Regions from separate parts of the Amedibacillus sp. YH-ame10 genome, predicted to be linked through region 2. Evidence: riboswitches for the same ligand, from Rfam matches in the RefSeq annotation. Region 2 holds a riboswitch; the other holds the start of a gene.
What was found. Region 2 has a riboswitch for ZMP and ZTP ahead of pflB (formate C-acetyltransferase). Riboswitches for the same ligand answer to the same signal wherever they lie in the genome.
Positions count from the first base shown of each region.

Region 1: it holds a riboswitch for ZMP and ZTP, as region 2 does, so the genes downstream of both, ACWG42_RS00765 (phosphoribosylaminoimidazolecarboxamide formyltransferase) here and pflB (formate C-acetyltransferase) in region 2, are expected to answer to the same signal.

Region 1 is NZ_JBSPFA010000001.1:150,184-154,631, forward strand. It holds gene pepD (beta-Ala-His dipeptidase) at 1-1,204, opposite strand, end outside; gene ACWG42_RS00765 (phosphoribosylaminoimidazolecarboxamide formyltransferase) at 1,300-2,472, opposite strand; ZMP/ZTP riboswitch at 2,515-2,594, opposite strand; gene ACWG42_RS00770 (DUF4358 domain-containing protein) at 2,753-3,208, shown strand; gene ACWG42_RS00775 (MBOAT family O-acyltransferase) at 3,358-4,448, shown strand, end outside.
Region 2 is NZ_JBSPFA010000016.1:51,561-56,008, forward strand. It holds gene pflB (formate C-acetyltransferase) at 1-2,111, opposite strand, end outside; ZMP/ZTP riboswitch at 2,234-2,314, opposite strand; gene ACWG42_RS08440 (helix-turn-helix domain-containing protein) at 2,420-2,866, opposite strand; gene ACWG42_RS08445 (hypothetical protein) at 2,913-3,296, opposite strand; gene ACWG42_RS08450 (alpha/beta fold hydrolase) at 3,284-4,135, opposite strand; gene ACWG42_RS08455 (ABC transporter ATP-binding protein) at 4,240-4,448, opposite strand, start outside.

The DNA of each region.
Region 1 (4,448 bases), on a different contig from region 2:
GCATTGGGGATTCTTTCGTATAACTCCATGCAGGATAACGAGCTTCTCTTTCGCTTTCATATTCGAATGCTTCTCCAAGAATCTCTACTTCATCACCGATCATATCCACAAAAGACTCCAAAGCTCCACGCACAGAACAATTGATGGTGATGTGTTCTCCACTTTCAATCACTCCAACATTACTGCTGGCAGTTACCAAATCCTTGATATCCATACTACGTGCACGCATACCATTTGGCAAGGCACACAATAGTTTTACAAGTGCTTCACTTTCTACTGTTGCCATTGCCTCACAAACTTCTTCTTTTTGGAATACGACATGTACACCTTTATCACTAAATTCTAATTCTTTTTTGATTTCTTTTTCAAAGGTACGTACAAGCTTTTCCATGGTTTCATAAGATGCATCACTCACAAACAGGGCAACTGCTTCACGAGGAATGGCATTGTCTTTGATTCCTCCATTGATACTATGAATCTGTAATCCACAAGTGGAATCTATTTTATATAAAATACGTGCCAATAATTTATTAGCATTGCCTCTTTCTTTATCAATTTCTCCCCCACTATGTCCACCAAACAAACCCTTTACTTCTAAGGAATATCCTTGTGTACTAACAGGAACCAAGATACGTTCTTTTTTCAATATAACATTTACTCCCCCAGCACTCGTTGTACAAGTAGCACTCTCTCCACCATCATCTAAGTTGATCATTCTCTTTGCGTGAATATCTTCTTTTTTGATTGCCATAGCCCCAAATAAACCAACCTCTTCTTGTACGGTAAAGATACATTCAAGTGCAGGATGTTTCGCCTCTTTATCTTCAAGTATGGCTAACATATATGCAACACCAGTTCCATCATCCGCGCCTAATGTTGTCCCCTTCGCTTTCAAAAAGCCATCTTCTATCACAAGTTGTAAAGCATCCTTATAAAAATCAAATTCTGTATCTTTATTCTTTTCACATACCATATCCGTATGTGCTTGTAAAATCAGTGCAGGATGATCTTCATATCCTTTTGAAGCATCTTTATAAATAATCACGTTGTTCATCTCATCGTGTTTATAGGCAAGTTGATGTTCCTTTGCGAATGCAACCAAATACTTCGCATACGCACCTTCCTGAAAAGAACCATGTGGGATTCTTGTCATTTCTTCAAAGTATCGCTGATGTGCCAGCGTATGATCCAAAACATTTTTCATAAATAAATATCCTCCATATGAAATTATTTTACCACATTCCCTTATGTTTACTAAGTATTTCGCAAAAGAAAAAGTGGAAACCCACTTTTTCTAAATTAATGATGAAATAAACGAAGGTGCGTAAACGCCATCGCTATATCATATTTATCACATGTTTCAATTACATTGTCATCACGAATGGATCCACCTGCTTGCGCAATATAACATACTCCACTGCGATGTGCACGTTCGATATTATCTCCAAATGGGAAGAATGCATCAGAACCTAAAGATACATCGGTAAATGTAGATAACCAAGCCTTCTTTTCTTCTTTTGTAAATACGTCTGGTTTATGCGTAAAGATATTTTGCCAAGTTCCTTCCGCAAGTACATCTTCATAATCATCCGATATATATACATCAATGGTATTGTCACGATCTGCTCTTCGTATTCCTTCTACAAATGGAAGAGATAATACTTTTTCATGTTGACGTAAATACCAATTATCTGCTTTATTTCCAGCAAGTCTAGTACAGTGTACACGGGATTGTTGACCCGCACCGATGCCTATAGCTTGTCCATCTTTCACATAACAAACGGAATTAGATTGAGTGTATTTCAATGTAATAAGTGCTATCATTAAATCTCGTTTAGCACCTTCACTCAACACTTTGTTCTTAGTAGGTAATTCTTTTAATAAGTCTTCATTGATGGACACATTATTTCTTCCTTGTTCAAAAGTGACTCCAAATACATCTTTACGTTCGATTTCTTCTGGAACATAGCTTGGATCTATTTGTATTACCAAATAGTTCCCTTTCTTCTTTTTCTTAAGGATTTCAAGTGCTTCTTTTGAATATGAAGGCGCAATCACGCCATCGCTAACCTCTCTAGCCAAATAGGTTGCACATGCTTCATCACACTCATCACTAAGTGCCGCAAAATCTCCATAACTAGACATACGATCACTTCCACGAGCTCGCATGTATGCGCTAGCCATTGGTGTACACTCCACTCCATCCACAAAATAAATCTGTTTCAAAGTTTCATCCATTGGCACGTAAACAGCAGCTCCTGCAGGAGACACATGTTTAAAGCTTGCGGCTGCTGGTAAACCCGTAGCTTCTTTTAATTCCTTTACCAATTGCCAACTATTCAAAGCATCCAATAAATTGATATACCCTGCTTTTCCATTTAAAATTTGAATTGGTAAATCATGATTCTTCGTATAAATTCTTGCGGGTTTTTGATTTGGATTACAACCGTACTTTAATTCCATTTCTTTCATATAAATTCTTCCTTTCCATAGAAAAAGAGCCGATATTTCTGGACTCTTCACCCAGACGGTCGGCTCACTTACGATTATACTTCATGTGGTCAATTCCACTTCCGTCAGTCGTATAACTGCTTTTATTTTATACCACAAATATTACAAGGTCAATGAATTCTGATATCTAATATGCGATTTTTTGCTATCCCTTATATAATCTCCTTATTTTTATAATTGTATAGTAGCCTAAGAAGTATAACCATGTTAAAATATAGACATCTTAAGTATGGAGGATACTATGAAAAAAATATTGTTATGTTTTGTCGTTGGAATGTTATGTTTAAGTGGATGTTCCAGCAAAGGAAATGATGTTGATGTAAAGAAAGCAGTAAGTACTATTTTAGAAAGTAAGGCAGATGAATTGCCTGCGACTATGGAAGTAGATGATCAAGTTTTAAAAGACTTGTTTCAAATCGATGTAGCGGATGTAGAACAATATGCTATCGCAATTCCTATGATGAATGTACAAGCTACAGAAATCATTATGATAGAAGCGAAAGATGGAAAAAAAGATGTAATTAAAAAAGCCCTAGATCAACGTATGAAAACAAATGAAGATACATGGTCTACTTATTTGCCTGATCAATATGAATTGGTAAAAAATCGTCAAGAATATGAAAGTGGAAACTATTTCATTATCGTAATCGCTGAAAAAGCGGAAGATATTATGAAGGAATTAAAGAAAGACTTCTAATGTTATTCTCAAGTTTACTATTTTTATTTGCATATTTACCACTCGTGTTACTTATGTACTATGTTTTACCAAAAAGGTATCGTAATGGATGCCTTTTTGTTGTTAGCTTGTTTTTTTATGGCTGGCAAGAACCTGTATATATTATAGTAATGCTAGTATCAATTCTGGTAAATTTTCAGATCGGTAAACTTGTCTATCGAAATCTTGATACAAAACAGAAGGCAAAAACATATGTCATTGCCTCCGTAATCTTCAATATTGCATTGTTAGCTTTCTTTAAATATTTCAATTTCTTCCTTTGGAATATATCCACCCTACTTCAAACAGGTACCTTGGATATTATGCAGATTGCTTTGCCGATTGGTATTTCCTTTTATACCTTCCAAACCCTAACCTACCCAATTGATATTTACCGCAAAGAAACTTTACCACAAACAAATTTCATGAATTTTGGAATGTATGTAACCTTCTTTCCTCAATTGATTGCGGGTCCTATTGTACGTTATCGTGATATCTCTTTACAGATTACGAATCGAACAACGTCTTCTTCTTTGTTTTATGAAGGAATCCAAAGATTTATCTGTGGATTATCTAAGAAAGTACTCCTTGCCAATCCTTTGGGTTCTATTTGGAATCAAGTTTCCTCTTTGTCTCAAATGAGCATGCTTACCTCTTGGATTGGTATACTCGCATTCTTACTACAGTTATATTATGATTTTAGTGGGTATAGTGATATGGCAATCGGACTTGGTAAGATGTTTGGATTTCATTTTCCTGAAAACTTCAATTACCCTTATATTTCAAAGAGTATGAGTGAGTTTTGGAGAAGATGGCATATGACCCTAGGCACTTGGTTTCGTGAATATGTGTATATTCCACTTGGTGGTAATCGTAAAGGAATATCTAAAACGATAGGTAACTTACTAGTCGTTTGGTTTCTAACGGGATTATGGCATGGAGCTAGTTGGAATTTTGTCATATGGGGATTGTACTGTGGGATTTTCATTATTCTTGAAAAATATGGTATTGGGAAATGGTTACATTCACATGCATTCTTATCTAGACTTTACTTCTTTATCATCATCGCTTTTGGATGGATTCTATTTGCCTGTGAGGATATTGCTTCTGCAGTATCTTATATGCAAGTGTTTATCGGATTTAAAAGTCAAGGTTGGATGGATGCTTTCACACTTTATTTATGGAATACACAAATACTGCTTATTGTCTTTGCGTTAGTAGG
Region 2 (4,448 bases):
TCGATTCCAAATACATTTACATTTAAGTGATGTGCGCCTTGATCAAAATAACCATCTAACACGTTCATTAAGTTTTTCACACGCTCTTGCGCATTGTGTCCTAATGCATCTGGATTGATTGTTTGTGTATTACTAATACCATCAAGTGCATATTCATAAGGAAGTTTCGCAACTGAATTTAAGGATGCTAATAATCCATTTTGTTCTGCACCATATGCAGGGTTTGCTCCTGGTGCTAAAGGTGCGCCAGCTTTACGTCCATCAGGAAGTGCTCCTGTGGCTTTCCCATACACTACATTACTAGTAATTGTTAAGATAGAAGTCGTTGGCTCAGAATCACGGTATGTGTGACGTTTTTCGATTTTACCAATGAATGTCTTCAATAACCAAACAGCGATATCATCTGCACGATCATCATCATTACCATAACGTGGGAAATCTCCTTCTGTTTCATAATCAATGACAAGTCCGCTTTCATCACGGATTGTTTTCACTTTTGCGTATTTAATCGCACTAATAGAATCTACAACATGAGAGAATCCTGCAATACCAGTCGCAAATGTTCTACGTACAGCAGTATCAATCAATGCCATTTGACTAGCTTCATAGTAATATTTATCATGCATATATTGAATCAAATTCAAAATATTCACATACAAGTCTACCAACCATTCCATCATAATATCGTATTTTTGCATAACTTCATCGTAATCTAGATATTCTGATGTAATTGGTGTATATTGTGGGCCAACTTGTACTTTTGCTTTTTCATCCATACCACCATTGATGGCATATAATAAACATTTCGCAAGGTTTGCACGAGCTCCAAAGAACTGCATTTCTTTTCCCGTCTGTGTCGCACTCACACAACAACAAACGGCATAGTCATCTCCCCATACAGGACGCATTACATCATCATTTTCATATTGTACAGAACTTGTCTCAATAGAAATACGAGATGCATAATTTTTAAATGCTTCAGGTAAATGAGAAGAATATAATACAGTTAGATTAGGTTCTGGTGAAGGACCCATGTTTTCTAATGTATGAAGGAAACGGTAGTCACTTTTCGTAACCATGTGACGTCCATCCATACCTAATCCAGCAACATCTAAAGTTGCCCAAACTGGATCTCCAGAGAATAACTCGTTGTAAGAAGGAATACGAGCAAATTTTACCATACGGAATTTCATGGTCATGTGATCCACCATTTCTTGTGCTTCACTTTCCGTTAATGTTCCACTTGCAAGATCACGTTCGATATAAATATCTAAGAATGTAGATACACGTCCAATAGACATTGCAGCACCATTTTGTGTTTTGATAGCCGCAAGATATCCAAAGTATGTCCACTGCATTGCTTCTTTTGCATTTGCTGCAGGTTTGCTGATATCAAATCCATAAAGAGCAGCCATTTCTTTCATACCCTTTAATGCTTTGATTTGTTCTGCCAATTCTTCACGTTGACGAATGATATCATCCATCATTGTTCCACATCCACAGTTTGCTAAATCTACTTGCTTCTGTTCAATTAAATAATCGATACCATATAATGCAATACGACGATAATCCCCTACGATACGACCACGGCCGTACGTATCAGGAAGTCCTGTTACGATTTTATATTTACGAGCTTGACGCATTTCTGGTGTATAACATTGAAAAACTGCATCGTTATGAGTCTTATGATATTCATGGAAGATTTCATGAAGCTTTGCGCTTGGTTCATAACCATACGTAGTACATGCTTCTTCACTCATTTTAATACCACCATAAGGCATAAATGCACGTTTCAATGGTTTATCTGTTTGTAAACCAACGATCGTTTCTAACTCTTTCATTGCCTCACTAATATACCCTGGACCATAAGAAGTTAAAGAAGATACGATGTCTGTCTCCATATCTAAAACGCCACCCTTAGCGCGTTCTTCTTTTTGTAACTTTTGAAGTTCACCCCATAATTTGTTTGTAGCCTCACTTGGATCTGCTAAGAATGATTCATCCCCATCATATGGTTTGTAGTTGTTTTGAATGAAGTCACGTACGTTCACTTCTTCTTTCCAAATACGACCTTCAAAGCCTTGCCATTCATTACGATTGTTTGTTGTCATTGTTCTGCTTTCCTCCTAGTCTTATAACGTCTATATTATACTTTGATTTGTTTTTTCATGCAAAGCAAACGCCTTGCAATTCTTACAAATCTATATAAAGAAAGAGCCTAACACATACTGGACTCTTCTGCCCAGACGGTCGGCTCTGCTTAACATTATACTCCCTGTGGTCAATTCCACTTCCGTCAGTCATATAACTACTTATAATTTACCATTATTAAATGCAATCGTCAACACCTTTTCTTCATGAATTTAATTACATTTCTTTTCATATCCTCTGTAAATAAAGCATGTTTATTTTCATGAAATTATACTCTATTTTTACGTTTGTTTTTTAAGCGTTTGAATAAATAGTGAAACCACTCTTCCAATTCTTCTTTATTCGTAAAAACACGCGCAAGGATATTGGGATGTTGTTTACTTTCCACAATCGCCACTTGTCCTCCACTTCGCATTGTTGAAATAGCTTCTTCATAAATTATTTGCGTATCTTTCTGAAAATTAAAATCTTCATTTTTATACTGTGCCGCAATCTTGATAATATCTGCGTAATAAATGGTATATACAACATTTGCCGGTTGCCCAAACACACGAACCATTGCTTCGTAGGTAGTTAACCATACATTCCCACTCTTTCGTATCTCATGAGCTTCAAACTTGTTTCTCTCTACTGCCTTACGTAGTGTATTACCATCAGAAAACCCCCATTTTTCTGCTGCTTCACTAAACGTTAACACCTCATTCAAATCTACCATAATCTACTCCTGATAGCTAGTGCTATTCTATTTTCTAAGGACTTACTTACCTTGCAGCTTTTATTTCATTCCATAACGATTGGGCATCCATAATACCAAACACCCGTTGATTTATCATATGCGGTAAAATATCGCTTCCTACAAAAGCTTTCTCTATACGATGCATCATATATTGTGCTTGTGGAGCTACCCATATTTGTGATATTTTATGTTGTAAATCATACATCCTTACATTATAACGCGAATCTATCATTGAAATAGAACCATAAGCAACACAACATTCATATGTAGTAGACAATTGTTCATATGTTTCCAAAATATTAGAAAGAGAATCTACATATAAGGATTCATTTCCTTCCAGCTTGCCTATCTTTGTAGCTAACATATAGGAGGAACGTTGTCCAAAACAACCGATAACTATAAGTTCCATAAAAATTCTTCTTTCAAGAATTTATCGATACGTTCTAAAAACTGTAGTGGTTGATCCTCATAGATTTTGCGTCCACTATATGGGAAGGATTCATAAACAAGGAAAGGATTCTTCATTCTAACCAAGGCATCAATGATGTATCCTTCTTTCGCAATCACATCTTCACTTCCCTGCATCAATAATGTAGGTACAGTTACATCATGTAATGCTTCTTCACTTGGATGATCAAATAACCAACTAGAAATAGCCGCAATATGACGCAATGGAACCGATGTATTTTTATCGGAATGTATCCATTGGTTCACATGTTGATTTTGAAAAAATTGTACAGGTGTTTGATCTTCCAGAATAGTTACAAACTTTTTCAGTTCATTGTTTCCTCTTTCCAACGCACGATGTTTTAACATTTGATAAAACGCATCAGATGCCTCACTGGTCAACAACAAAATCGGATTCATTAAAATCATACCATCAAATACATCCGCATAATGATGTTGTGTTTGAAGCGCAAGAAACCCTGATAAATCTTCCGCACACAACAACAAAGACTTACAAGGAAAACGTTCTCTTATATCTTTGGCAACACAAACTACATCTTGCATGCATTCTTCAAATGAAATCCCTTGTTTTAAATCATAATACGAAAGTCCACATCCTCTTTGATCATAAAACACACAACGATACTTATCACATAGCTTTTGCATTGCCTCATGCATAATCAAAGGCCAAGCACCACTTCCCGGTCCTCCATGCAAAAACAACAGCACCATATCGCTCTCTGTCTTTGATGCAAATGTTTGTAAATATTCGTTCCCAGCTTTTACTTTATACTTTATCATATTCACCACCCTGTCACTACTTCGTGACAATATATTTTTATTTTAGCAGATGAAGTGAAAATTTTCAAGTATCAAAAAGGAACATCATTCATGTTCCTTTTCGTCTATGCTTTTTTATGAAATTGAACTGGCTTCTTCTTTACGCTTTTTTGCGCATACAGTTCATACACTTGATCTGCACTATTTGCGATAAGCGGAGAATGTGTCACAAGGATAATACATTTTTGTTCTTCATACGCCAACTGTTTGAATATGTTCATGATTTCATTTTGTGTGTCTTCATCTAAATTCCCTGTCGGTTCATCTGCTAAGA